One region of the Exiguobacterium sp. s145 genome, then DNA from elsewhere that is predicted to be linked to it. Evidence: predicted binding sites of a transcription regulator. Region 1 holds the regulator's gene; each other region holds the start of a gene.
The links. Region 1 encodes LexA, which represses DNA repair genes until DNA is damaged. Its sites were predicted from a motif close to CGAACATATGTTCG; they were not measured.
Positions count from the first base shown of each region.

Region 2: uvrB (excinuclease ABC subunit UvrB) is a predicted target of LexA. The motif match lies at 6,408-6,421, and genes of this name have one in related genera.
Region 3: addB (helicase-exonuclease AddAB subunit AddB) is a predicted target of LexA. The motif match lies at 3,669-3,682, and genes of this name have one in related genera.

Region 1 is NZ_JACSMV010000003.1:38,352-48,295, reverse strand. It holds gene glpK (glycerol kinase GlpK) at 1-1,338, opposite strand, end outside; gene KNQ07_RS05260 (MIP/aquaporin family protein) at 1,376-2,080, opposite strand; gene KNQ07_RS05255 (metal-binding protein) at 2,267-2,737, opposite strand; gene lexA (transcriptional repressor LexA) at 2,768-3,382, opposite strand; gene yneA (cell division suppressor protein YneA) at 3,591-3,878, shown strand; gene KNQ07_RS05240 (YneB family resolvase-like protein) at 3,924-4,577, shown strand; gene KNQ07_RS05235 (DUF896 domain-containing protein) at 4,691-4,927, shown strand; gene tkt (transketolase) at 5,122-7,110, shown strand; gene KNQ07_RS05225 (YneF family protein) at 7,219-7,449, shown strand; gene KNQ07_RS05220 (ABC transporter transmembrane domain-containing protein) at 7,568-9,325, shown strand; gene KNQ07_RS05215 (ABC transporter ATP-binding protein) at 9,315-9,944, shown strand, end outside.
Region 2 is NZ_JACSMV010000006.1:21,516-31,459, forward strand. It holds gene KNQ07_RS07225 (hypothetical protein) at 1-211, shown strand, start outside; gene KNQ07_RS07230 (DUF4097 family beta strand repeat-containing protein) at 317-1,420, opposite strand; gene uvrA (excinuclease ABC subunit UvrA) at 1,529-4,384, opposite strand; gene uvrB (excinuclease ABC subunit UvrB) at 4,386-6,353, opposite strand; gene KNQ07_RS07245 (PDZ domain-containing protein) at 6,521-7,684, opposite strand; gene KNQ07_RS07250 (S41 family peptidase) at 7,704-9,125, opposite strand; gene KNQ07_RS07255 (M23 family metallopeptidase) at 9,221-9,944, opposite strand, start outside.
Region 3 is NZ_JACSMV010000005.1:50,479-60,422, forward strand. It holds gene addA (helicase-exonuclease AddAB subunit AddA) at 1-62, opposite strand, end outside; gene addB (helicase-exonuclease AddAB subunit AddB) at 59-3,490, opposite strand; gene KNQ07_RS06695 (truncated hemoglobin) at 3,830-4,210, shown strand; gene KNQ07_RS06700 (hypothetical protein) at 4,270-4,611, shown strand; gene KNQ07_RS06705 (hypothetical protein) at 4,712-5,122, opposite strand; gene KNQ07_RS06710 (competence protein ComK) at 5,226-5,711, opposite strand; gene KNQ07_RS06715 (sensor histidine kinase) at 5,831-7,204, opposite strand; gene KNQ07_RS06720 (response regulator transcription factor) at 7,201-7,866, opposite strand; gene KNQ07_RS06725 (hypothetical protein) at 7,992-8,147, opposite strand; gene KNQ07_RS06730 (methylglyoxal synthase) at 8,245-8,679, opposite strand; gene KNQ07_RS06735 (fatty acid--CoA ligase family protein) at 8,755-9,944, opposite strand, start outside.

The DNA of each region.
Region 1 (9,944 bases):
GAGATAGGCAGCACCGAGAGCTGTTGTCTCATTGATTTCCGGACGGTCAACCGGTACACCTAAGATATCCGACTGGAACTGCATCAAGAAGTCGTTTGAAACCGCACCACCGTCAACGCGCAACGTTTTCAATTCGATTCCTGAATCTTTTTCCATCGCCGTCAAGACATCACGTGTCTGGTAAGCAAGGGATTCAAGAGTCGCACGGACGAAATGTTCTTTCTCCGTTCCGCGTGTTAAGCCGAAGATTGCGCCGCGAACGTCACTATCCCAGTACGGGGCACCGAGTCCGACGAATGCAGGAACGACGTAAACGCCTTCTGTTGAATCAACTTTTAAGGCATAACCTTCCGAGTCCTTCGCATTTTTCAACATCCGTAAGCCGTCACGTAACCATTGGATGGCAGAACCGGCAACGAAAATCGATCCTTCGAGCGCGTATTCGACTTTGCCGTCGACGCCCCATGCGATGGTTGTTAACAGACCGTGGTCTGAAGAAACAGCTTTTTCACCAGTATTCATGAGCATAAAGCAACCTGTACCGTATGTGTTCTTTCCTTCACCCGGCTCGAAGCAAGTTTGTCCGAAGAGAGCCGCTTGTTGGTCACCGGCGATTCCGGCAATCGGAACTTCAAAACCGAAGAAATGATACGGGACGGTATTATCGTAGACTTCGCTTGATTGACGGACTTCCGGCAGCATTGATTTTGGAACTGTCAGGATTTCAAGCAACTCGTCATCCCACTTTTGTTCGTAGATGTTGTACATCAACGTCCGGGAAGCGTTTGTATAGTCTGTGATATGTGTTTTACCGCCAGACAACTTCCAGACGAGCCAAGTGTCGATTGTTCCGAAGAGAAGTTCACCATTTTCCGCTTGTTCCCGTGCGCCTTCGACGTTATCCAAAATCCATTTCACTTTCGTGCCTGAGAAGTAGGCATCAATCAGGAGACCTGTTTTATCGCGGAATGTTTGATTGAGTCCCTGCGCATTCAGTTCATCACAGATACCGGATGTTTGACGGGATTGCCAGACGAGAGCATGATAAACCGGTTTGCCGGTTTCTTTATTCCACACGACTGTTGTCTCACGTTGGTTCGTAATTCCGATACTTGCAATTTGGCTTGGTTTGATATCAGCCGTTCCAAGTGCATCCGCCATAACGGCGAGGATAGAGCCCCAGATTTCATTGGCATCATGTTCGACCCAGCCCGGTTGCGGGAAGTATTGTTTGAATTCACGTTGCGCCGAGTTCACGATTTGACCATCATGGTCAAAAATGATGGCACGCGAGCTTGTTGTTCCTTGGTCAAGTGCTAAGATGTACTTGTTTTCCATTCTAAAATCCCCCTTGAGATGTAGGTGTCAAACAAAATTAGTTTTGTAGCAGTTGATACAGCAAGACGGCTACTCCACCGCCGATGATCGGGCCGACGATTGGAATCCACGAGTAACTCCAGTCAGATGAACCTTTTCCTTTGATCGGCAGGATAGCGTGGGCAATCCGCGGACCGAGGTCACGGGCCGGGTTGATGGCATACCCTGTTGTACCACCTAGCGAGAGACCGATGACGACGACAAGAAGACCGACGATGAATGGTTTCAGTCCGTCACCAAATGTTGTCAGACCAAATGACAGGATTCCGAATACCAGGACAAATGTCCCGATGATTTCTGAAATCAGGTTTGACGGTGTATGACGAATCGCTGGACCTGTCGCGAATACACCCAGTTTTGCTGCTTGATCATCAGTCGCTTCAAAGTGTTTCATATAATGAAGCCAAACGAGTACTGCACCAATGAATGCTCCGATTAATTGACCGGCAATGTAGACAGGTACGTCTGCCCACGGTAAATCGGAATTCATGGCAAGCGCCAATGTCAATGCAGGGTTGAGGTGGGCACCACTTGAAGCAGCGATATATGCTGCTGTCATAACGGCGAGACCCCAAGCGAATGTAATGACGATCCAACCGCCGTTCTCAGATTTTGTCTTTCTTAAGACAACCCCTGCAACGACTCCGTCCCCGAGCAAAATCAGAATCATTGTTCCAATCAGCTCACTTGTAAAGTTACTCATGCAAAAACCCTCCCTTTGGATTAAAGCAAATAATGGTCTTTCCATTTAAACCTACATCTAATTGAGAACGTTTTCAATACAAATACTTCAAAACTTCAAATTAAAATTTCCTTAATTTATGTTTAAAAAAATGAGAAATGGATATTAAAAAAATCCTTTGTTCATTTTTCAATGAACAAAGGATTTTTAACGACGCTTTTTCCGTTTCTTTTTTGTGCGGAAGAAGCTACTGGAGTGATCAAGAACGATATGTATCGTACTGGCGATCATAACACCGATGATAAAAGCCGGCATGGCCGCAAACCAGGAATCCACTGTGCTTGATTCAACAAGTTTCAGATACAGCGCCAAAAACAGAAGTGGAATCACGAAAGCGGCGCTGTACAACAGGCGGATCAGGTCACCGATGATCAATCCGTGTGACCAGATGGACCGGTGGGGCATGATTTTGACATAAGGCATCCAAAGGACACGTAAAGGACCGTGCCGATAGTAAGGTTCAGACTTCAAATCGAGGTCTGGTGAAAGCCAAAGGGTGCCGACGGCGATGCCGACAGCGGTTGGAAGCCAATCCGTCTGCTGCGTTGCGACCGAATACGCAACGTAGCCGGTTAGAGCGACGGTATTGACTGTATCATGTACATTTCCAGAAGGCATGAAAAAAGACCAGCTACGCTGGTCCCTCGCTTAGTGGATCGTCCGATATACGCCGATGACCTTGCCAAGAATCGAGACGTTATCGAAATACATCGGGTCCATCGAGTCATTTTCTGGTTGGAGACGTACTTGTTGATCTTCTAAGAAGAACCGTTTGACTGTCGCTTCGCTATCTTCGGTCATAGCCACGACGATTTCACCATTCTCTGCTGTGTTTTGCTGACGAACGATGACCCGGTCACCGTCTAGAATACCTGCATTGATCATGGACTCACCGTCAATCGTCAACATGAAGACATTTTCGTTCCCGACATAATGTGCAGGAAGCGGGAAATGTTCTTCGATATTTTCGATGGCTGTGATAGGAAAACCGGCCGTTACTTTCCCGATGACAGGAATGTGTACGATGGCTTCATGATTTTCTTCAGGTTTATCAAGCAATATCTCAATCGCACGTGGTTTTGTTGGGTCACGGCGAATCAGTCCGCGTTTTTCTAGACGATCCAAATGACCGTGTACCGTTGAGCTTGAAGCAAGACCAACAGCTTCACCGATTTCACGAACTGAAGGTGGATACCCTTTCAGTTTCACTTGAGCAACGATGTAGTCAAGGATTTCTTGTTGTCGTTTCGACATTTTCCGCATATGAATTGCCACCTCTTTCCGGATTGGTTTTTGAAGGTTATAGGAATACATGTTTCTAAAATTACTATAACATAGAACAAATGAGCGTACAAACAATTGTTCGACATTTTATGTTGACCGAACACCGGTTCCTGGTTTAAGATGAGTTATGCGAACAATTGTTCCGCGAACGTTTATTCTAAATCATTTTAATTTGGAGGGATTCATCATGATGCATTCAATCCGTACCCATGCCTTTTCCATTGTTTTTTATACGCTCAGCCTTGCCTTCATTCTTTTTCTCTTAACGCCTCGCCCAGATGAAAAGGTCGAACAGCTGTTAACGACTTCCGTTACAGTAGACCAGAACGCGACCGTCGAACAGGTAGCGGAAGTATACAACGACGGTTCAATGACGGACCAAGAATATGTCGAATGGTTGATTGAGAATAATGAGTTAAAGACAACACATGTCATTTCGAAAAACAAAATCGTTGTACCAATCGCGCAACAATGACAAACTGTAAAAGTTGTCAATGAACGAACAGGGGTGTGAAGTACGATGAAAGTAGTAATCTACTGTCGCGTCTCGACGGAAAAAGAAGCACAGGACAGCTCGCTTGAGCGGCAAAGATCAGAACTGTCGGGACTCGCTGCAACAAAAGGATTTGAAGTCGTGGATATCATCACGGAAAAAGAAAGTGGTTACGACGTTGACCGGGAAGGGATGTTATCCGTTCTTGATTACGTCACACGTCAAGCGGTGGATGCCGTTCTCGTAACGGATGATACGCGGATCGGACGCGGGAATGCCAAAATCGCCATTTTACATACGTTCCAAAAACATCAGGTTCAACTGATGACGATGGAATCGGATGGCGAGTATAAACTGGCGGACGCTGAAGCGATGGTGCTTGAGATCGTATCGCTCGTCGAAGAGTATCAACGGAAACTGCATAATGCGAAGATTGCCCGCGGGATGCGGCGAGCTGTTGAAAACGGCTTCCGTCCCGAACAAAATCTCAATCGGCAAGGCGAGAACGCCGGACGGAGCCGAAAAGAAGTGCCAATCGAAGAAATCGTCCGCTTACGTGAGTTAGGGCTGACATTTGCGGACATCGCCGTGACGCTGAGAGGCATGGGACACGACATTTCGAAAGCGACCGTCAACCGGCGTTATCTGGAATATAAAGAAGTCATCAGTACGTATGAATAAGGAAGCAGGTTTGGTGCGTCAGCGGCGCATCAAACTTGCTTTTTTTTAGTGGGTCTTTTACAGTAGGATTACGATTTAAAACTCATATTTGAGTCAACAGAAAGAGGGATATCATGTTATCACAAGAACAATTAGACCGGATTAATGAACTGGCCAATAAATCAAAAGTCGAACCGCTAACAGATGCGGAAACGGCGGAACAAAAAGAATTACGGACAGCGTATCTCGAAGCATTCCGCGGTTCATTCAAAAATCAGATGATGGGCATTAAAATCGTCGATGAAGAAGGAACGGACGTAACACCTGAAAAATTGAAGCAGGCACAAGAAGAAGAACGCAATAAACAATAACGAAAAAGCTATGTCACTCAATGGGATGAGTGACATAGCTTTTTTTGATAAAAAGTTCGTAATGTGTATCATGAAAGTAGTAAGAAAACGGCAATAGATAGCGCATTCATTTTAATGTGACATACTATTTAGAAAAGTTGTATCACATTTGCGGGTATGCTAAAATGAGAAGGAATTTGTGAAAAAGAGAGAGGATGATTGTTTTGACGAACATGACAACAGTAGAATTATTAGCAGTAAATACGATTCGTACCTTATCAATTGATGCAGTACAAAAAGCGAACTCGGGTCACCCGGGAATGCCGATGGGTGCAGCACCGATGGCATTTACATTATGGGCGGATCATATGAACCACAACCCTAAAAATCCAGAATGGTTCAACCGTGACCGTTTTGTACTTTCAGCAGGACACGGTTCAATGCTTCTCTACTCACTCCTCCATTTATCAGGATACGATCTTGCGATGGATGACTTGAAGTCATTCCGTCAATGGAACTCAAAAACACCGGGTCACCCGGAATACCGTCACACAGCAGGTGTCGATGCGACGACTGGTCCACTCGGACAAGGCATCGCGATGGCTGTCGGTATGGCGATGGCAGAGCGTCACCTCGAAGCGAAATACAACCGTGACGATTTAAACGTCGTGGATCATTTCACATACGGGATTTGCGGAGACGGTGATTTAATGGAAGGTGTTTCAGCAGAAGCGGCTTCACTCGCAGGACATTTAGGTCTTGGTAAACTCGTGGTTCTGTATGATTCAAACGATATCTCGCTTGACGGTGACCTTGATAAATCGTTCTCGGAAAACGTCCAGCAACGTTTTGAAGCGTATAACTGGCAAGTCATCCGTGTCGAAGACGGAACGGATCTCGATTCGATTTCAAAAGCAATCGAAGCAGCGAAAGCTGAAACAACAAAACCGACATTGATCGAAGTCAAAACGGTCATCGGATTCGGTTCACCGAACAAATCAGGGAAATCGGCTTCACACGGTGCACCACTCGGTGACGCGGAAATCAAGTTGACGAAAGCAAGCTACGTTTGGGATCACGAAGAATTCTATGTGCCGGAAGAAGTCAAAGACTTGTTCGAAGAGCGCATCGAAAAACGTGGTGCTGATACAGAAGCAGCATGGACAGAAAAAATGGAACAATACAAAGCAGCACATCCGGAATTGCACGCTGAGCTTGTTCAAGCGATCAACAACGAATTGCCGAGCAACTGGGAAGCAGACCTTCCGACATACGATCTGACATCGAAAAAAGCAACACGTCAGACAAGTGGTGAAGTGTTAAACGCTCTCGCAAAAAACATCCCGTCCATTTTCGGTGGATCAGCTGACTTAGCAGGATCAAACAACACGATGCTCAAAGGGGAAGCAGACTTCGACATCGATCCGAGCGGACGTAACATCTGGTTTGGTGTCCGTGAGTTCGCGATGGCAGCAGCTGTCAACGGTATGGCGTTACACGGTGGTGTCATTCCTTACGGTGCGACATTCTTCGTCTTCTCGGATTACCTCCGCCCGGCAGTCCGCTTAGCAGCATTGATGGGTATCCAGTCGATCTTCGTCCTGACACATGACTCAATTGCAGTCGGTGAAGATGGTCCGACACACGAGCCGGTTGAACACTTGATGAGCTTCCGTGCGATGCCGAACCTGACAGTTTACCGTCCGGCAGACGGAAAAGAAACGATTGCCGCATGGAAAACAGCAGTTCAATCGAAAAACAAACCGACACTTCTCGTCATGACACGTCAAGGATTGCCTGAACTCGAAGGTACGACAGTCGAAGGCGCTGAAAAAGGCGGATATGTCATCGCGGGTGACATTGAAAAAGCGGATACAATCTTAATGGGAACAGGTTCTGAAGTGCACTTGCTCGTTGAAGCACAAAAAGAACTCGGCGAAACGGCAGCTGTCGTCTCACTTCCATCATGGGAATTGTTTGAAGCACAATCAGCTGAATATAAAGAATCGGTCTTGCCAAAACGCATCACGAAGCGTCTTGCAATCGAAGCCGGAGCTTCGCTCGGTTGGTATAAATATGTAGGAACAGAAGGTCAAGTCATCGGAATCGATCGCTTTGGTGCTTCTGCTCCTGGAGATCTTCTGTTAAAAGAGTACGGCATGTCTGTCGAAAATGTTCTAAATACAGTTAAGCAACTCGGTTAATGAAGAAAGGTGCGCAAACGCGCGCACCTTTTTTTTGCATTATCTATGCAAAGGCTTTAAATTATAGTATAGTAAAAAGCGACGTTTGAAGTTAGAGGAGGAAGCAACTTGGCTACATGGATTTGGATTTTAATTGCCCTTCTTTGCTTGGTAGCTGGTGTCGCCCTTGGTTTCTATATCGCTCGCCGATACATGATGAACTATTTGGAGCAAAACCCACCAATCAACGAAGATATGATTAAGACATTGATGATGCAAATGGGTCAAAAGCCATCACAAAAGAAAGTCAACCAAGTGATGCGTTCAATGAGTGGTTCAATGAAATCACCGAAAAAATAATGACTTGTAAAAGGAGACCAATTTGGTCTCCTTTTGTTTGCTATTTTTTAGGAAGATGGCTAATCTAAAATGTGAGACTATTAGAAATACTCAATCGATTTAAAAAGGGGGGACTTGTATGGGAGTCTTCAGGAAATTGAGTTGGTTTTTCCGACTCGAATGGAAATCTTACAGCTTGGGGATTGTTGCTTTAATTTTTGTTGCCGGACTGGAACTGATTCCGCCGAAAGTAATCGGTTCGACGGTCAACGGTCTGAGTGAAGGCAGCTTGACGAAAAATGATTTATGGAAATTGGTCGGCACATTGGTCTTAATCGGGGTATCGACTTATGTGATTCGTTATTTTTGGCGGTTCTTCATCTTCGGTGCATCAATCCGGCTCGGGCGGTTGTTACGAAGTCAGTTATACGGTCATTTTTCAGACTTGGATCAATCGTTTTATAAAAAGTACCGCAGCGGGGATTTAATGGCTCATGCGACAAATGATGTGCAAGCGGTTTCGATGACGGCTGGAGCCGGTATTTTGACACTCGTCGATTCTGTGACGATGGGGAGTTTTGTCATCATCACGATGATTACGACAATCAGTTGGAAACTGACACTTGTTTCCCTGTTACCGATGCCGTTGATGGTGTATTTGACATCACGTTACGGCAAGATGCTGCACTCGCGGTTTCATGATGCACAGGAAGCCTTTTCCGATTTAAATGATAAAGTCGCAGAGAGCGTCAGCGGGGTCCGGGTCTTAAAAGCAACCGGGGAAGTCGAGTCGGATGTCGGTACGTTTACATCGCTGTCAGACGATGTCGTACAAAAAAACCGCCGGGTCGCAAAAATCGATGCTTTATTTGATCCGACGATTTTCGGTTTGGTCGGCTTGTCTTATATCATTGCCGTCGGATACGGTGCCTATTTATTGCAGCAAGGCGAAATTCGGATCGGGGACATCGTGTCTTTCACTACATACTTAGGATTATTGACATGGCCGATGCTCGCGTTCGGCTGGTTGTTTAATATCGTTGAACGGGGACGTGCCTCGTACGATCGAATCGAACGGATGCTTGCAATCGAGCCGGAAATCAAGGATGCCAAAGAAGCAGCGACGACCGTCGCATCTGCTGATTTACAGGTCGCGGTCGATCGTTTTGTTTATGATACACAACCTGTACTCGAAAATATCCACGTGACGTTGACACCGGGACGGACACTTGGAGTCGTTGGGCGGACCGGTGCCGGGAAATCGACGTTCGTCCGTCTGTTATCACGCGAATACGATGTCAAATATGGATCAATTGCCATTGGTGGACAAGACGTCAAACAATTGACGCGGGAAACGGTCCGCAAACAGGTCGCCATCGTACCGCAGGACCATTTCCTGTTCTCTGCTTCAATTGCCGATAATATTGCCTTTGCAAAACCGGATGCTTCGATGGAAGAAATCATGGAAGCCGCACGGATTGCTGCCGTACATGAGGATATTCTCGGTTTTACGGAAGGGTACGCGACGATGGTCGGGGAGCGCGGCGTCACGTTATCCGGCGGTCAAAAGCAACGGATTTCGATTGCCCGGGCATTGCTTGCAGATTGTCCGATTCTGGTACTCGATGATGCGTTGTCAGCGGTTGACGCGAAGACGGAAGAAGCGATCATCGAACATTTCCGGACAGCTGATAATGAGCAGTCGCAAATCATCGTTGCCCACCGTCTGTCAGCCGTTTCGCATACGGATGAAATCATCGTTCTCGATGCGGGAAAAATCATTGAACGGGGAACACACGACGAATTGCTTGCAAAGAACGGTTGGTATAAAGAAACCTACGACCGTCAGCAACTGGAATCACTCGTCGAACAGGGAGGTGGAACGCTTGAATCATGATATTAATGAAAAAGCGGTCTTGCGACGATTGCTTGGCTTCGTCAAACCGTTTAAAAAACAGGTTTTAGTCGCCTTCTTACTGTTGCTCGTGACGACCGGAGCAAAGCTCGGAGGACCTTATCTCGTCAAAATCTTCATCGATAATTATGTGGCCGTCGGGAACTATCCGGTCCAGGAAGTCGCGTTATTATTCGGTGTTTACTTGCTGTTGCATACGACCGGTATCGTCGTCGATTATTTACAGGCGTTTGAGTTCCAAAAAATTGCCTTAAAAGTCATTCAACGGCTCCGGATTGATGTGTTCCGTCACGTCATGCATCTTCGGCTCGGTTACTTCGACCGGACACCGGCCGGCGTGCTCGTTTCACGGATTACGAATGATACAGAAGCAATCAAAGAGCTGTACATCGGCGTTTTGTCGACATTCGTCCAAAGCGGGGTCCAACTGATTGGAACGTATATCTTCCTGTATCTGCTTGAACCGCGCCTGGCGACGATTGCGTTAGTCTTATTGCCGCTGTTTTATTTCATCATCTGGATTTACCGTCGTTACTCGACGAAATATTATGCGGAAGTCCGGGATTTATTATCGAAGATTAACGGACAATTAAATGAGTCG
Region 2 (9,944 bases), on a different contig from region 1:
CAGCGGTTCGTTTATCTCGTACATTTTAGCTATCATTTTCTATTGGAACCGCTCACGCCGCAAGAGCTGGATGGGAATCGGCTTGATCATTCTCTCGATCGTTCTTGCCATTGTCGGTGTCATCACACTTTTATCGTTTGGATATGACATGAATAACTTCGAAAACATGAATTTTGACGATCCGATGATGGATCAAGACTACAATTATTAATTCTTACCGGCATTTCATCCGGCGACTCCCTATCTTCTGATAGCGGGTCGTCTTTTTTTCGGCAAAAAAATCCTGCCCCTTATGAATCAAGGGACAGGACTCGGATTATAAAGCTTGCGGACTTAAGTGAACACCGTGCGTGACGGAAATCGTGCCCGTCTTCGTATCAGCGGCGACTTCAATCTTCGGAGTCCGACCACGACCTGACAGGAAGTGGAGTTTCCGGTTGACGACTTCTTTTTGATCGCGAATCAATTCCATTTCGTCGAGGTTACAGTTCAGACCGCCGAAGTTCGTTTCCAGTTCACCGTAGACTTCTGCACCGTGCGGCAACATCAAGGCGATGCTTCCGGCAAGCGACGACGCTTGGATCTTCGCATCCTGGACTGTCTTCAGTTCACACCGGACGTTACCGTTCGCCGTCTTCAGATCAGACCGCTCAAACACGCCGGTCGCAATGACTTGACCGTTGGCCGTTTTCGCTCTTAACGACTTGATTTCCGATTCTTCGATTTCGATCGAACCGTTGGCGGTTGACGTCTTCACTTCTTCACTGAACAGGTCACGGACATGAATTCGTCCGTTCGCTGTCATCAGTTGCACTGACGTCGCATCAAGCGACGATAACGTGACTTCACCGTTTAACGTCTGCAAGACGAGTGATTCATAGTGACGGCGCGGAATCTTCAAGTGAACCGTCGCGCGAACGCGTTTATCTTTTAAACGAATCGATAACGTGTTCGCAGAAACAGAGTGCTGAAGTGCTGCCTGCAGTTGCTCCAGCGCTTGTTCTTCGTTCACTTGACGGAGCGGGCGACCGGTAACGGTCAACTCACACTCTTCCAAGTCACCCGGTTCGACGATGGCATTGGCATTAAATAAATCCAAATGAATCGTCTCACCGCTGAACGGGAATTGTTTGACGTACGTGACGTTCGGTCCGGACGTTTGATTGAGTGACAAGTCACTTTCTTTGATCCGGTTGACGAGGCCGTCAAAAGCTGACATGACTTTTGATGTCAAGGAGTCGACCGTATAATGGTCGACCCGGTCGTATTGTTCCGGTTCGTCCACGTATTTATGCTCACTTGACGACGACGGTTTCTGATCGATCGCTTCAAGGCGTTCGAGTTTATCAAGCGCTTCGTCAATCGTCAGCTTTCCTTCTTTCACTTGTTCAAGTATCAGTTGGCGCATATCCTGCTTCATCAATAGTTCCCTCCTCTGATCTGGTACACGTTAATCGATGGGACTTGCTTATTTACTTCGTTCTACTTTCCTTACTTCCCTTTTTACGATTCCTGAATCAAAAAAGTTTCATGATTTGATTCGGGCCGTGTCTCGTTCGAGAACAGGAGCCAGGTAATGACCGGTATAGGATTCCTTGACGGCTGCGATTTCTTCCGGTGTTCCGGTCGCGACAATCTTCCCGCCGCCGTCGCCGCCCTCCGGTCCGAGATCAATCAAATAGTCAGCTGTTTTGATGACATCAAGATTGTGTTCGATGACGAGCACCGTGTCCCCGTTGTCGACGAGTCGTTGCAAGACTTTCAGCAATCGGGCGATATCGTGGACGTGTAACCCGGTCGTCGGCTCATCGAGAATATAAATCGTTTTCCCGGTCGAACGTTTATGCAGCTCGGATGCCAACTTGACCCGTTGTGCTTCTCCGCCGGACAGTTCCGTCGCTGGTTGTCCGAGACGCATATAGGTCAGACCAACGTCGGCAATCGTCTGCAGTTTCCGACTGATTTTCGGAATCTTTTCAAAGAATTCCAACGCATCTTCAACCGTCATCTCGAGCACATCGGCAATCGTCTTGCCTTTATATTTTACTTCCAGCGTTTCGCGGTTGTAGCGTTTGCCGTGACAGATTTCACACGGCACATACACATCCGGCAGGAAGTGCATCTCAATCTTGATGATGCCGTCGCCGCGGCAGGCCTCGCAACGTCCGCCTTTGATGTTGAAGCTGAAGCGGCCTTTTTTATACCCGCGGAGTTTTGCTTCGTTCGTCGAGGCAAAGACGTCGCGGATATCGTCAAAGACGCCGGTATACGTCGCCGGGTTCGAACGTGGTGTCCGACCGATCGGCGACTGATCGATATCGATGACTTTATCGATTTGGTCGAGTCCTGAAATCCCTTTATGGGCCCCCGGTTTTTCCTTCGCCCGATTCATCTCATGGGCAATCGTCTTGTAGAGAATCTCATTGATCAATGTCGATTTCCCGGAACCGGATACACCGGTCACGGCGACGAACAAACCAAGCGGAATGTCGACATCGACGTTTTTCAAATTGTTTTCCGACGCTTTGTGAATCCGTAACGCCCGACCGTCCGGTTGTTTCCGTTCAGACGGGACGGGAATGAATTTCTTGCCGGACAAGTATTGTCCCGTCAAAGAATTCGGATCCTGCATCAGTTCTTCCGGACGTCCCGCTGCCGTGACGAATCCGCCGTGGTCACCGGCTCCCGGTCCGATATCAATCAGGTAGTCCGCTGCCATCATCGTATCCTCATCATGTTCGACGACAATCAACGTGTTTCCGAGATCGCGCATCGTCTTGAGGGTATTGATCAGCCGGTCGTTATCACGCTGGTGGAGTCCGATTGACGGTTCATCAAGGACGTACAAAACACCAGTCAGCCGTGACCCGATTTGCGTCGCGAGACGAATCCGTTGTGCTTCTCCGCCGGACAATGTACCGGCAGCCCGCGAGATCGTCAGATAATCGAGTCCGACGTTCTCGAGGAACGACGACCGTTCATGAATTTCGCGGACAATCATCCGCGAAATCGTCTGATCCTTCTCCGATAGTTTGCTTGGTAACTCTTCAAACCAGACGACAGCTTGTTTGACGGACATCTTCGTCACATCACCGATGTGGATTCCTGACACTTTGACTGCCAATGATTCGCGTTTCAAGCGGTGTCCTTTACACGTCGGACACGCTTTTTTCGCCATGTACCCTTCCATCTGTTCCCGGATGTAGTCGGACGATGTCTCTTTGAAGCGTCGTTGTAAATTGTTCAGAACACCTTCAAAGAACAATGACGTATTGCGGACCATCCCAAAGTCATTTTCATAACGGAACTGGATTTCTTCCTTCGTGCTACCGTTCAACAGAATATCGCGGTGTTCGTCCGACAGCTGTTCGAACGGTGTATCCATGTCGATGTTGAAGTGGCTGCAGACAGCCGCAAGCAACTGCGGATAATATTGTGAACTGGTTGGTTCCCAGGCGATGATCGCCCCTTCGTTCAACGATTTATCCGGATGCGGTACAACGAGATCAACGTCGACTTCGAGTTTCGTCCCGAGTCCGTCACACGATGTACAAGCTCCGAACGGCGAGTTAAACGAAAACATCCGTGGTTCGAGTTCTCCGATTGAAAAACCGCAGATCGGGCAGGCATGATGTTCGCTGAACAACAGTTCGTTTCCATCCATCGTATCGACGATGACACGACCGTCCGCAAGACGAAGCGCCGTCTCGAGCGAATCCGCGAGGCGGGCTTCCACATCCGGACGGACAACGACCCGGTCGACGACAACTTCGATCGAGTGTTTTTTATTTTTCTCGAGTTCGATGTCATCTGTCAAATCGATCGTTTCGCCATCAACGCGAACACGGACGAACCCTTCTTTTTTCAGGTCTTCGAAGACTTTGACATGGGCGCCTTTGCGGCCGGAAATGATCGGTGCGAGAATCTGCAGACGGCTGCGCTCCGGCAGTTCCATCACCTGGTCGACCATCTGACTGATCGTCTGGCTTGAGATTTCAATCCCGTGATTCGGACAAATCGGTTTTCCGATCCGGGCATAGAGCAGACGGAGATAGTCATAGATTTCCGTAACCGTCCCGACCGTCGAACGCGGGTTTTTACTGGTCGTCTTTTGGTCAATCGAAATGGCCGGACTGAGTCCTTCGATCGCATCGACGTCCGGTTTGTCCATCTGTCCTAAAAACTGGCGGGCATAGGCGGACAGACTTTCGACATACCGCCGTTGTCCTTCCGCATAAATCGTATCAAATGCGAGAGACGATTTCCCGGACCCGGATAAGCCTGTCAGGACGACAAGCTGATCGCGCGGGATTTCGACATCGATGTTTTGTAAGTTATTGACGCGAGCGCCCTTGATGATGATCTTGTTCTTTTTTTCTGCCAACTTAGGCACCTGCTTTCAATTCTAAGATAAGGTCACGCAATTCAGCTGCCCGTTCAAACTGCATGTCTTTCGCCGCTTGACGCATCTCTTGATCGAGTTGTTCGAGCAACGTTTCGCGTTCCGGTTTTTTCAGTTTGTTGAACTTTTCGAGTTTTTCGACTGTATCGTCGCTCTCGATCGTCGTACTGATGACACCACGGACATCCTTTTGAATCGTTTTCGGCGTGATACCGTGTTCTTTATTAAAGGCGAGCTGAATGTTGCGCCGCCGTTCCGTTTCATCAATCGCTCGCTGCATCGAGTCGGTCATCTTATCGGCAAACAGAATGACGTGCCCTTCCGAGTTTCGGGCTGCCCGACCGATCGTCTGAATCAGTGACCGTTCCGAACGCAGGAATCCTTCCTTGTCGGCATCAAGTATCGTCACGAGTGAGACTTCCGGAATATCCAGTCCTTCCCGCAACAGGTTGATCCCGACGAGGACATCGTATTTCCCGAGCCGTAAATCGCGGATGATTTCAATCCGCTCAAGCGTCTTGATTTCCGAGTGCATGTAGTTGACCTTAACGCCATGCTCCTTCAGATAATCCGTCAAATCCTCCGACATTTTTTTCGTCAATGTCGTCACGAGCACTCGTTCATTTTTCGCGACACGTTCGCGGATGTTATCCATCAAGTAGTCGATTTGACCGGTAATCGGATGAATCTCGATCGTCGGATCAACGAGTCCGGTCGGACGGATGATTTGTTCGACCATCTCTTTTGTATGTTCGATTTCGTAAGGACCGGGTGTCGCCGAGATATAAATCGCTTGGCTGACCTTTTCCTCAAATTCCTCGAACCGGAGCGGCCGGTTGTCCTTCGCTGACGGCAGACGGAAGCCGTGGTCGACGAGGACTTGTTTCCGGGCCTGGTCCCCGTTGTACATCCCGCGGATTTGCGGCAACGTCACGTGCGACTCATCGGCGACCAGTAAAAAGTCTTTCGGGAAGTAATCGATCAACGTGTACGGTGTCGAGCCCGGGGGCATTAAGTTCAAGTGACGGGAATAGTTTTCGATCCCCGAGCAGTAACCCATCTCGCGCATCATCTCAAGGTCATAATTCGTCCGCTGTTCGAGCCGCTGGGCTTCGAGCAGCATACCGTCTTCCCGCATCTTCGCGAGTTGCGTTTCGAGCTCAGCCTCAATGTTCGTAATCGCTTTTTGCAGACGGGTATCCCCCGTCACGAAGTGGGATGCCGGGAAAATCGATATGTGTTCCCGGTCGGCAATGATTTCCCCTGTCAATGGGTCCATATCACGAATTCGTTCAATCTCATCTCCGAAAAATTCGATCCGGACACACTGTTCATCGCGGGACGCCGGGAAGATTTCAACGACATCCCCCCGAACACGGAACCGCCCGCGCTGGAAATCGATATCATTTCGTTCATATTGAATGTCGATCAGACGACGCAACATCTCGTTTCGTCCCATCTCGTTTCCGACACGCAACGACAGCACGTGGTTGTTGTACTCTTCCGGATTACCGAGACCATAGATACACGACACCGACGCGACAATCAGGACGTCTTCCCGTTCGAACAGGGAAGCTGTCGCCGAGTGACGCAGCTTGTCAATCTCATCGTTGATTGATGAGTCTTTTTCGATGAACGTATCTGTCGACGGTACATAGGCTTCCGGTTGGTAATAATCATAAAAGCTGACGAAATATTCGACCGCGTTATTTGGGAAGAACTCTTTGAACTCCGAATACAGCTGACCGGCAAGCGTCTTATTGTGTGCCAAGACCAGCGTCGGCTTCTTAATCTCTTTGATGACGTTCGAGACGGTAAAGGTTTTCCCTGTCCCTGTCGCGCCGAGCAACGTCTGATGGCGTTCACCGTTCTTGACGCCTGCAATCAATTTTTTAATCGCTTCCGGCTGATCGCCACCCGGTTCAAATGGTGATACTAACTCAAAATCCATCGTATTCTTCCCCCTCATCCAGTTCACAAAATCTATTTTTATTGTACCACTTTACGAACAAATATTCGACTTTGAAGTGCTCCTCTTAGAAGTTACCCGTTTTTCGCCAAAAGAAAAAGTCCAGCCCGTAGGCTGAACTGTTTTTTGAGCTGGATTTTGATTTTGACTCACTGAAGCGTCCGGATTTTCGTCCGTTTGTTACCGGGCTCACTGACGAACAAAATCCCGAGATCGTGATGATCCTGTTCATAAAAGGCCCGCTGTGCGAACCGGACGTCTCCGTTATGATTCATGACTTCGAGACGCAGGTACGGTTTATGTTTTTGAATCGCTTCATAAAACGATTTCTCCGACTCGACGAACTCTCCGTTGACTTTATAGATTGCTTCACCCGGAACAAGCCCCATCTCGGAAGCCGGTTTCTCCGGTAACGTTCCGAGAATGACGACGCCACGTTTACCGTTCAGGAACAACGGGGTCTGGGACCGATTAAGTCGTTTCGTCCGCTGATGCAGAATCAGGTGAATCATGAGCAGGACCGGCAACCCGTACAACCAGATGTCCTGTCCGGTCAGGAAGGCGCCTGCCGCGAGCACGACAGACAACAGGAACGTGATCAGCCGCCCTTGGATCAGGGGACGGATCAGCTGGTCCGGCAACTGGCCGGTAAAGAGGAAACTGAAGCCGATCGGCAGGAACAAGACAATCGGAACGAATTCCGGAAACGACCATTGCGGAATCAAGACTTCGAGACTGCTTCCCGGCACGAAGACGATGAGTGGAATCAGCCACAGTTTGTTGGACGACAGCCCGCCGATGTAACGTCCCCGTTTCGATAAGACGAGCGACGGCGATAAATTCTTTTTCCCCCGCCAGATCAGCAACAGCAATTCGGCACTTAACGACAGGGTCGCAAGCAGCATCCAATCGCTGACGCTGACATCGCGGAGACCTTCAATCCGGTCACTCGTCATGAACCAGGTGAGACCTACCAGGATGACAAGCGGTCCGAGCGGTAAATTGAAGCGGATGATACCTGTCAACAAAATCAGGAACGTCAACACCATGAAGGCAATCAGAAACTCTGACGAGACCGTCAATGTCAGACTCACACTGATGACGGATAAGACAAGACCAACCACGAAGCCCGGAACAAGCGTTTCGAAGAGATCGGTCCGTTTGCTACGCGTGCGTGACCGGAACAGATTCCGTTCGCGTTTGACACGTCGCATACTGAGTAAAAAACTGACTAGAACTGCTAACCACAAGATTGGACTAGCGAAGAGACTAATCACTGTCCAACCGATTCCATCGAGTAATTCCACGCCCATTCAGACCTCTTTCTGTAAGTTATTGTGCAGCGACTTCCAACGCCTTGATGCGCTGGACATCATTTTTTTCGTCTTCCAGTTTCTTCAGGAGACGTGTTTCCATCTCGGACGCCGTCACCTGATCGATTTTTCCGGTCACCTCGAGCTTCGCGTCTTTCTGGAGACGCTCGACCGCCTGCTTCATCGTATCGCCGAAGTAACCGTCCTGTCCTTTCGGATCAAAACCGATCGCTTCAAGAACCAGGTGCGCGTTTTCGACAGGTTTGCCGTAATCGCCGCTCGCAAGCGTCTTGTTGTCCGTCAGAATCTTCGTGACGTTAAAGTAATCCGGCTGTTTGACTTCGACCGTCGGCTTGACACCTTTTTTATGAATCCAGTTGCCGTCCGGCGTCAGCCATTTATTTGTCGTCAGCTTCAAATCACTGCCGTCTTTTAAATCATAGGCGCTTTGGACAATTCCTTTTCCGAACGATTTCGTTCCGACCACTTCGGCACCGGCACCTTCTTTTAATCCGGCGGCCAGAATTTCCGAAGCCGAGGCCGATCCGCTGTCTTCGAGGACAACGAGCTTATAAGGTTTCTTCTCTTCCGCTTTCCCGAATTCCTGCGTCCGCTCCCCTTTGTTGTCTTCCACCTGGAAAATCGGTGTGTCTTTCGGGATGAACGGCGCAATCATTTGTGAAACGGCCGTCAGCAAGCCGCCCGGATTTCCACGGACATCGATGACAAGACCATCAATGTTTTTCTCCTCGAGGGCTGCGAGTTGTTTCTCGAACTCTTTTGCCGTCGGGTCCGAGAATTGCGTCACCTGAAGGACACCAATCGTCTTGCCGTTGACTTTTTCCGTCTTCGAATAGACGGTTTCAATCGGAATCGTATCGCGGACGATTGAAATCTTCATCGGATCCTGTCCGCCGCGTTGAATCGTCAAGACGACTTTCGTCCCTTTTTCGCCGCGGATTTTCTTGACCGCTTGATCCGTTTTCTGTCCTTTTGTTGATTTACCGTCAATTTCTAAAATAATATCCCCCGGTTTGATGCCGGCTTTTTCAGCGGGCGATCCCTTGATTGGTGAGACGATGACAATCGATTCGCCTTTTTGTTCGAGGGTCGCACCGATTCCTTCGAATGAAGACGACAAATTCGTGTTGAACGATGCCGTTTCCGATTCGTCCATGTAGACGGAATACGGATCGTCGAGGACTTCCGTCATTCCCGTCAGTGCCCCTTCGAGCAACTCCTGATCCGTCACGTCCTCGAGATAATTTTGGGAAATCATCTGTCTGACCTGATCAATTTTTTTCCAATCTCCCGTTGCGTTAGACGAAGAACTCGTCGCCACTGAATCCGTTCCACCTGCCGCTAACATCCCGACAGCCCCTGCTCCAAGACCCAAACCAAACGTACTGACCGCTATGACGGCCGTTGTCGATTTTTTCACGCGTAATTCCTCGTTTCTGGTGTAAACCTGCTATTTTTTTCAGTATAGCAAAAAAAGATAGGTTACCCTATCTTTTCGTCAGTCGCTCGTTGAAGTTATAAGATGTACGGTGCCGGATCGACCGCATTTGGTTGTCCGACGGCCCACTCACCGCGATGGATCTCAAAGTGGAGATGCGGCCCTGTCGACCAGCCGGTTGAACCGAGTTTGCCGACGATATCCCCCGGCATGACCGTTTGTCCCGCCTTGACCGAAACCGAATCGAGATGACCGTAAACCGTCGTCCAGACTCTCCCGTCAATCAGGTGTGTAATCATGACGACATTTCCATAGCCGGTCGCACTGCCGGCCCGGAGGACAATCCCGCCGGCCGCTGCTTTAATCGGGGTTCCTTTGGCATTAACGAGATCCAGTCCGGTATGCCGTTCCGACTTCCCGGTCAACGGGTTGTTGCGGGGACCGAAGGGTGACGAGACGTAGCCGGTCACAGGCAACAGGAACGGTTTGACCGACGTGCTGGGACTAGATGTCGCCGGTTGGGACGGGGCTTCCGTCACCGGTTCCGAAGCTGTCGGTGGACGGATCGTTGGCTGCTTTTGTTCTTGCTGTTCTTTGTCTGCTTTTTCTTTTGCTTCCTGCTCCGCCTGACGCTGTGCGGCTGCCTCTGCTTCCCGGGCAGCAGCTTCTGCAGCTCTCTGTGCCGCTTCCGCCCGTTCTTTCGCTTCCTGCTGGGCCTGGAGTTCGGCTGCCCGCAACTCTTCCAATTGACGGCTGATCAGACGTTTTTGATCTTCAAGAATCGAGGCTTCTTCTGCTTTC
Region 3 (9,944 bases), on a different contig from region 1:
AAAATATGCCCGCCTCTCGCATCGATTGCCCGTTGCTGTTCATCCGTCCACTGCACACTCATTCCGTCTCCTCCTTCAACCGTTCCAAGACTTCTTTTTCCGACAACGGATTTAATTGCCGGTAGTCGTTTCCGAGAGACTGATCAAACTGGCAGACGGAACGATACTCGCAGAATGTACAAGGCGTCCGCTCCTGGTAATCAAACGGATCAATCGCAATGTCTCCTGCATACATCGATTGACTGCTCGTCTTCAACTCATCCCAGGCATGATCCATTAACGCCGTCAATTCTTCCTCTTTGACGACACCTTTCGTATGTGACTTATGAAGACCGGTTTTGGTGAATGTTACTTTGACGAGCGGCGATTTTTTACGTTCATCATACGCAATCTGATCCATCGCTCGTAATACTTCATCATTTTCAACGATAACCCCTTGCATTTGGTACGACTCGAGCAATAATCGGTTCCGTTCGATTTCGTCCGCCGATAAATCTCCGCGCATCATTGGATTTTTGACGTGGAAGTAGAGAGCTCCGGCTGGTTTGGCCTGCTGATTAAATAGAACTTCCGACTGTTCGACAACCGTTTTTAGATACAACAGCATTTGAATCGCCAGTCCATAATAGATTTCGGCAAAATCCAGCTCTTTGGCACTCGATTTATAATCGACGACCCGAACGTATAATTGATCGCCGATCGTCGCCTGATCCACGCGGTCAATTCGGCCTGTAAATTCAATTTCGGTGCCGTCCGGTAAGGTAAATCGAAGCGGCGGGAACATGGCGTTCCCAAAACTGATTTCAAACAAATCAGGTTCGAACTCGGAACGTTCCGCCTGTTTAACAAGCATTTTGGCTGTCTGCTCGACGACATCCGTTAATTTTTTCTTGATGTAACCAAAACGGTTCGAACTCATCAAAATCGCATTTTGAATTTCCGGCGTCACTTTCTCGACAGCTTCTTTCGCGAGATTGCTGCACGATTGGTCATCCAGTTCACGCCAACGTTTCCCCGAGGCTTTGATGTTCATCGATAAATCATTGAGGGCTCCGTGGAACAGGTTGCCGATGTCCGGTGCTTCGAATTTATATAATTTCCGTTCTTTTAACCGTAGTCCATACCGGGCAAAATGTTTATAGGAACAGGCATTGTAGGTCTCAAAGCGGGAGACACTGGCTTTGATCGTGTCACCGTACAGATTACGTGCCAGATCCTCCGGCAACGGTTCTGCCTGGTTTTGATAAAACAAGGCATTGGAGAACAGGGCCATCCGTTCGCGGCCCCGTCCGTTCTCAAGCAACCGATTATACACATCAAACCAGGACGGTTGAATCGGATAACGACGTTGAAGCCGTCTCAATTCGATTGCCGCTGCTGCTGCCGCCCGTTCCGGACTCGTCACGAACTGAAGCTGATCATCCGGCGCATGATCCCCTGCTTCTGCAAAGTATGTTTTTACCGGACGATCCTGCAGCAGTTGATGTTTGATCTGCTTAACGATTGATGCCGGCTGAAGCGCCTTTCCGTCCTCATCCACAAGTGCATAACTGATATGCAAAGATTCACTTGGTGCCGTCACCCCTTGATAGAGGTAATACAATTCGTCGTCAAATACATCCAAGGATGCTTTGCCTACCGGAATGCCCTGATCATGCAGGAAGTCATGATCGCCTTCTGACAATAGTTTAGACTGGTCTTCCACAAGTGGAATCAATCCGTCATTGGCACCGAGTAAAAAGACCACTTTGACCTGTTGTAAACGCCCCCGGACGTAATCCGTTGCAATCACTTGATCGAGCGAAGGGGGAACTAGTGAGAAGCGGAGACTTTCAAGCCCGGTCTCGACCATTTGGACAAACAGTTCCGTTGTCAACGTAGCTTCAGGTGCCGCAGCTTCCAGCTGTTCAAAGAGATGCAGTACCGCTTCATACACTTGATCATGTTCACGTGCCTGACTGAGTTCGTTGACTTCAAGCGCTTGTTGCTTCCACACCGTCAACCGGTCGGTCATATGATGTTCTTCCAGGAAACGGTACAAAGCGCGTGTATATTCACTCATGGTCTTAGAGGCCTTGAATCGCTTTTCAAGCGGTTCGATCGCCTCGACCAGAAATTGACGCCATTCGTTCAGCTCGAGTTCCTCTTGTAATTCAGCATCCGTCAAACTGATTTCATCGGCTAAACGGCGCTTCAGTTGCCATGGTTTTTTCCACATCGAACCCTTGATTCCGCGCTCCAACACAAATGTTTCCAGGCGATCAAGTGCTAACCGCGGATCTTCTGCCGGAAGTGGAATCAGTTCTGTTTTCAGCAGACGAAAAACAGATTCTTCCCGGTAACCCGTCATCACGATTTCGAGGACGGCATGGACTAATTCGACGATCGGGTGATGCACCATCGATTCCCGTTGATCCAAAAAGTACGGAATATCATACAGTTGAAAAGCGCGTTCCAAGTGATCGGCGTATGGCTCCAGGTGACGGACAAGAAAAGCGATATCCTTGAAACGATATCCGTCATGACGCACGAGTTGAATGGCTTTTCTGACGGCGGCTTCCGTCTCGACTTGACGATTGACGGCAGCAGAAACCGTCACTCCCGTCACCTCTTCATCCGTTGGCGGGTAGCCGGGCGACAGAAGTGCTTGTTCGAGCATCCGCAAGCCTGTGCTCTGAAATTTAACGGTCTGTCCATAATAAATGTCTTCATGCGCAATCTGCCGCTCTTTCATCTGTTCAATCAACTGCATGTAACAGCGTTGTGAAACTCCAAACTCAGACTGTTTCGTATAAACGTCTTCGACATCGAGTGTAAAACTCAGGTGCATATCTTTCGTCAATTCCATCAATCGGAGCAAAACTTGCTGTTCCTGTAACGAAAATTCATAAAAACCGTCCACGAATACAGAAACATCGCTTAAATCAGCTTTTGGTAACAGCTCGATCAAGGTCGTAAAATAATCGTCAGCATGAAGGGCCTTATCTGAGATTCGTTCAGTAAAACGTTCATAAATCAGGGCTAAATCATTTAATTTCGGTGAGCGTTCCGGTGACGCTCCACTGATTTGACGTAGCATATCCGGATTTACTAAAGAACGTTTAAACGAGGTAATCAATTCGTCTAATCCTTTGTAAAAGCCGGGCATATTTTTCGTCCGTTTAAAGATTTTCAACTCTTCTTCCGCCTCTTCAACAACTTGGCGTAATAGTAGTTGTGTCCCCGTTTCATCTAAAAACGGAATCACCTGGTTTCCGTAATCCCGGATCATGTGGAAGGCAAACCGGCGTAAACTCATGACTTCCATCCGGACAAGACCGGACAGCCGAGGATCCGTCGCAATACGCCGTTCCATCTCAAAGGACATCTGATCCGGTACGATGAAATAGATGGATGGACCAAGCGGTTGCTCAGCTAACTGGTCAATTACCTGTTCAATTAATGTTGTGGTCTTGCCTGTACCGGCACGACCTAAATGCATGTAATTCATTGTGTCAGATCAGCGGACACCTGTGGTTGTAACATCAGGTGGGCCGACCTTCACCTCCTTTAAATAATATCGGGGAGCTTTATGCCGCTTTTGTCCTCTCATATGAAATGAGTGCTGAAAATAACAGACCGGACCTCTCCTCCTAGACGTTATCATATGTATCATTATCTCATAAATACGAACAAACGTCCGTTTTAAATCAAGATTACATTTTTTCTTTTTGTGCTCTTTCTATTCAGTTTAAATCATTTATCAAGTGGTTCGTGTGGAGTTGCAAAAAGCGGGTAAAGACTGAGATAATGGTTGTCTTCATCAGACTGAAAAGAAAGAGGGACAGACATGCTTTATGAAGACCTTGGTCAAAAACAAGCAATCGAACAACTCGTCGCACGTTTTTATGAGCGTGTCTATACAGATCATCTTCTTCGTCCTTTATTCCCCTCCGACCGCCGGCACGTTGAACAGGCTCAAACACGATTCTTGATTCAACTGACAGGTGGTCCGAAACAATATGATGCGTATGATGAACGAATGAATCTTGCCATGATTCATCGTCTTTTGCCCATCAAAGAAGTGCATGCCATCCGGTGGATTGAACTGATGACGATGACCATCGAAGAGACCATTTCTGATTCAGAAGCCGCGACACGTTTAATCGAACGCTTACGAATCGGTGCCTTCAATGTTCTGCGGATTTGTGATGCTCATCAGAACGGATAAGGGATTTTTCTTTCTCATCGGTACATTTCAAGGTAAAATAAAAATTGGAGGCGATAACCATGACTGAAGAACAAGATAAAAAGAGTGAATTAGTAAAAAGCGCACTCGAACAGGCTGAAGCAGCCAAAGCGACAGAAGAGCCTGTCGAAGAAGAAAAGTCAGACGAACAAAAACGCTTAGAACACATCCGGGCACTCGTGACGCTCGAACGTGGCTCTGATTATTACCGGGTTGTCTTCTACGACGATCATAAACATTTGATTTTCAAAGAACTGGATTATGACCGGGTTGAGTTTGTCGGCCGATTCTACAATGACAGTTTCGATCCGACAAACCAAACAGAACTGGAAGAAATCTCTGAGAAGGCGCTTGCGACATCGATTCGCAAACGTTTCTTGTAAGACCTGCAGTCTTCTTCATATAAAAGCCGTGCCACCCTCATGTATTCATGGGGAGAGCACGGCTTTTGCTGTAGGCAGACAATACGTCGTCTGCTTGAGATTATAGTTGTTCTTTTGTATTTCGTTTTTTACGGCGCATGACATAAGCGAGCACTCCGCCGGCAACGGCCAGTCCTGTTGCTGCTAAAACAGGTAAAAGAACTTTTTTCGACGTTAATTTTTGTTTTACTTGCTCCAAACGAGATTCCGTCACTTCTTTTTGGGCAACCGAAGCACGACGATTGATTGTCATGTGTTTTGCAGCATCTGTTACGACGATTCGTTTCGTCACCCAGCGTCGATTTCCTGACTCGTCGACGACAAGCTGACGGGCACGTTTAATGCCTTTGATCCGTTTCCCCGGTGTATTTTCCGGTCGGACAATACGTGAACTGATGAAGCGACGTCCACCGTTTACACCAAATCCGGGTTGTAATTTTCGTCGGTTTAACCATTCATATGATTCATTCATTGTGCAGCGGTCTTTCGACCGCTTCACCTCCCTTTAATTCTCTCTCTCGCACCTTACTGTTTATTCGCTGTGTTAAGTAGTGATTCCTGTTAGAATGTTCCACTTATCGTGCTTTATTAAACGTCATCGGTCGTTCTTCCTGAAATCTCCGTTGCATTTCATACGCTAGTTCCAACGTTTTGATCCGTTGTCGTTCGATACTGTAGGCTGAGGCATCGGTATCGATTCGTTGTCCTGTTTGAAACTCCACTTGAACAGTATTCCCCTTTTTTTGAACAGTCTTCATCTGTTTAAAATTGATCCAAATACATTCCGCCTTCTCTTTTGCGGTCGTCGGGAAGAAAATCGTTTGCGCCTTCCAATCAATCAAAACCGGTGTCTTTCGATTCGGTCCCAGGATATGTCGAGCCGCTTCGATTCTTCCACGCATCGATGAACCAAAATATAAACAGGATTCTTCAATCAACTTAATCGGATGGCCTTCTAATACGACTTCCGACTGTTCTTGAATAAGTAAGGTTTGCGGTTCCCCGTATGGGCCATATTTCGGTACGAGGGCCAATGTTTCTTCTGTAATTTTATGTCGCATCCTGATTTCTCCCTTCTTGTATTAGTATCGTTATATCAAATTCCACATGACTTCGTTTGGACATTCTCATTATTTCCCAAAATAAAAAACGAGATATGACTATCTCGTTTTTTAAGATCTTATTTTTTTCCGGATGATTCTTCCTGAAAATGTCGTGGAAAATTAAATTTCACACAAACTTTATTTTGTTCATTTCCCGTAATGAGATTTTCAATCGTCACTTCTCCTTCATGCCGTTCGACAATCCGTTTGACGATATATAATCCAAGGCCAAACTTGCCTTCTTTTCCACGTGAAAATTGATGGAACAGCGGAGAAGACGCCTCTAACGGCGGACCGTCATTCAGAATTTCGACAGTAGCCGTCTGCCGGGTGCCGGAAAGGCGAATTTCAATGGTGGACTCCGCATAACGAATCGCATTATCCAGCACATTTTCCAGTGCTACACGCAATTGTTCCCCTTCCCCTAACACGATGCCCGCTTCCCCGGTGATCTTCCACGTTAACGCTTTTGTCCCGACAAACCGCTTTTGAAGCAAGTGAACCATCCGGTCCAGGTCGACATGGTCCCATGTTGAACGATCCAGTTCAAAGTAATCCAGTTTCGTTACATACAACAAGGCCGCGACTTTTTTCTCCAAGCGTTCCGCTTCCTCTTCGATGACGGAAACAGAACCTGTCAAATCACCGTCCGGATAAATTCCGTCCGAAATCGACTGGGCGTAACTGCGAATGACCATGATTGGTGTTTTCAAATCATGTGAGATATTTTGGAGCAGGGATTTTTGCGCTTTATCCTGTTTTTCCAAATCCATTCGCATCGCGTCGACTGAACGGGCCAATCGTCCAATTTCATCCCCGCGATCAAGAGGAAGAGGCGTATCCCACTTCTGTGCCGCTATCTTGCCGACTGCCCGCTCAATCTCGATTAAAGGATGGGTCAACCGTCTGGCAAGCCAAAAGGCGATGAACAAGGTCAGGATGCTGACAATCGCGACCACCCAACCGATTTTCGAAAATAACTGGGTGATCAGTTCCTGGCGATACGCATCCCAGACGTACGAAACACGGTAATAGGTCTCACCTTTAATCTCCATCTTTAAGATGCTGTAGTAGACATCCTCTTTATCCAGACGGGTCGTATATTTTTGCATTTCTTTTTCCTGGTCAATCGCATCACGATACATTTGATTGACCAGCTGTTGCGGTGCCCCGCCATAATACAACTTTCCATTTTTCGATAACAATAAGACATTGACAGAGCGTGATTCCTGTTTCCGTCGATCGAATTCGATCGGATTGTCTTGTAACATCTCGATGACAGAGGCATCTTCCGAGAAAAAGACTTCACTGTTTTCTAACGTCGCATAAACTTGCTCATCAATGAAATTACCAATCGATGAGCGCATGACGATTAATATGACAATGGAGAGTGTTGCAATGACGAGCAGGAACATCGCCCAGATTTGAAAACCCAGACTCCGATTTTTCATGCAGCCACCAGACGGTATCCAATCCCGTAAATGGTTTCAAGTTCCAATTTGGAAAGTTTTTTTCGGACCCGTCGGACAAGGTCATCGACGACACGATCCGATCCAAAGTAATCGTCTCCCCAGACGCTCACTAAAATTTGTTCCCGCGACATCGGTGTTCCGATTTGCGTAGCAAACAGAATCAATAAATCATATTCTTTTGAGGTCAAATCAATTTCCTGACCATTTTCTTCGATGATTCGTTTTTCCGGATAAATCGTGTAGTCTCCATACCGGATGAGACCAGTTTTAGGAGTCGCATATGCCCGTGCTAAAATTTTCTTTACACGAATGACGAGTTCACGCGGCAAAAACGGTTTTGCGATGTAATCGTCCGACCCCATCTCTAGTCCGATGATTTTATCGATGTCTTCATCCCGGGCCGAGATAAAGATGACCGGTGTCGTCTCGTCGTGGGCTTTAATCCGTTTGATCAACTGGAACCCGTCAAGGTCCGGTAACATGATATCAAGGATCCATAAATCAGGTTTTTCAATGATGGCGGATGCTGCCGCTTCCCCGGACGTAAACGATTTTACTTGCCAGCCTTCCTGTTCCAAATACTTGACCAAGACGCGGTTCAAGTTCACTTCATCGTCAACTAAATAAATCGTATGCATCATCATCACTCCTGCTTAAGTTCTTTTTTTCAGTGTAACAAAGGATTTCCGCAGAATTATGGGAGAATCTAAAATTATACAAAAAAACGCTCTTTTCTAAAGAAAAGAGCGGCGTACGTTAGACTTAATTATTTTACAAGGCGCAACGATGGATATGTCGCACGTTCTACCTGTGTTTTTGTATTTGCTGATACATGACGACGTTCCGTTTTCACGATGTGTGTCAGGAACGTGACACCGCCACCAAGCAAGACGGTCACACCAGTCATTAAAATAATCTCCATTATTTTCGCCACCCTTTTCTATCGCAATTGATAATCAGTATCATCCTCAAGATGACTATATCATGCTTGATAGAAAATGAGAAGCATTCTCAGAGAATTAATCGGTTAAAAATTTCCGCTGTTCTTCTTCATGACGTTTCCGAATGATTTCCCGCCATTGAAACTCTCCCTGTTCCAATCCGTTTATCAAAATTTCGGCGGTTCCGACATTTGTCGCAAGCGGCAAATCGTAAACATCACATAACCGGATCAACGCCGATACGTCCGGTTCGTGGGGTTGGGCGGTCAGTGGGTCCCGCAAAAAAATGACGATATCAATTTCTCCACGGGCAACCATCGCCCCGATTTCCTGATCGCCGCCGAGCGGTCCCGACTTACAGCGGTGGACCGTCAATGCGGTCGCCTCCATGATCCGTTGCCCTGTCGTACCCGTGGCATATAAGGTGTTTTTGGCAAAGTAGGCTTCATATGCCCGTGTAAACATCATCATCTCGTCTTTTTTCTCATCGTGTGCAATTAAGGCAATATTCATTTGCTCTCCCCCTCTTTACCTATATGCACACAAAAAGAACTTCAGAAACCTGAAGTTCTTTTTTCTACAGTAGATTTACGAATTGGTCGGTTGTTTTTTCAAAACTGTCCGTAAAATCTTACCGGTCGTATTTCGCGGCAGTTGATCAATGAATTCAATCCGCGTTGGACATTTATACTTGGCAAGTGAAACGGCACAGAAGTCCATGATTTCCGATTCGGTCAATGGTTCACGAACGACAACAAACGCTTTGACTGCTTCTCCCATTTCTTCGTCCGGTACACCGATGACGGCTGCTTCGACGACTTTCGGATGCTGGTACAATACTTCCTCGACTTCACGCGGATAGACGTTATAACCGCCGACGATGATCATATCTTTTTTCCGGTCGACGATATAGAAGTAACCATCCTCGTCCTGTCTCGCCAAGTCACCGGTATAGAGCCAGCCTTCTTTTAACGTCGCTTGTGTTTCTTCCGGCATTTTGTAATAACCCGTCATGATGTTTGGTCCACGGACAATCAGTTCACCGACTTGTCCGACCGGAACTTCCTGCCCGAGTTCGTCCACAACTTTATTTTCAACATTCACGATCGAAGGGCCGATCGAGCCCGGCTTTTGCACGCCGTCGAGCGGATTAAAACAGGTGACGGGAGAAGCTTCTGACAGACCATATCCTTCAAGGATATGACAGTTAAAGGTTTCGTCAAAGGCTTGCAATAACGGAACCGGCAGACTTGCTCCACCCGATACGAATAAGCGGATGGATTCAAATGCACTCGTATATTCCGGATGCGCCTTAACCGTCTGCAACAGGAAATTATACATGGTCGGTACACCGGCAAAAATCGTCACCTGTTCCTTTTTCGCCAGTTCAAATGTCTCCTGAGGTGAAAAACGTGAAGCGATGATAATGGCTGCGCCGTGTGCAAGCGATGCATTGACGACGACCGTCAGACAAAAAACATGGAACATCGGTAATACAGCGAGTGTCCGATCCTGTTCCGAAACATTTAAGTACTCGCCGATGGAACGGGCATTCGAAGTCAGGTTCCGATGTGATAACATCGCTCCTTTTGGTTTCCCTGTCGTCCCGCTCGTATAAAGAATGACGGCTGTCTCATCCATTTCATACGTTACTTCCTCGGTCGGATGTTCAATCTCCAACCAACGTTCAAGCGTTGTAAATTGAACAGTTCCAAGCTGTTCTTCCGGACCGACTTGACCGTTAAACGGAACGGACACGACGACGGCAAGATGCGGTA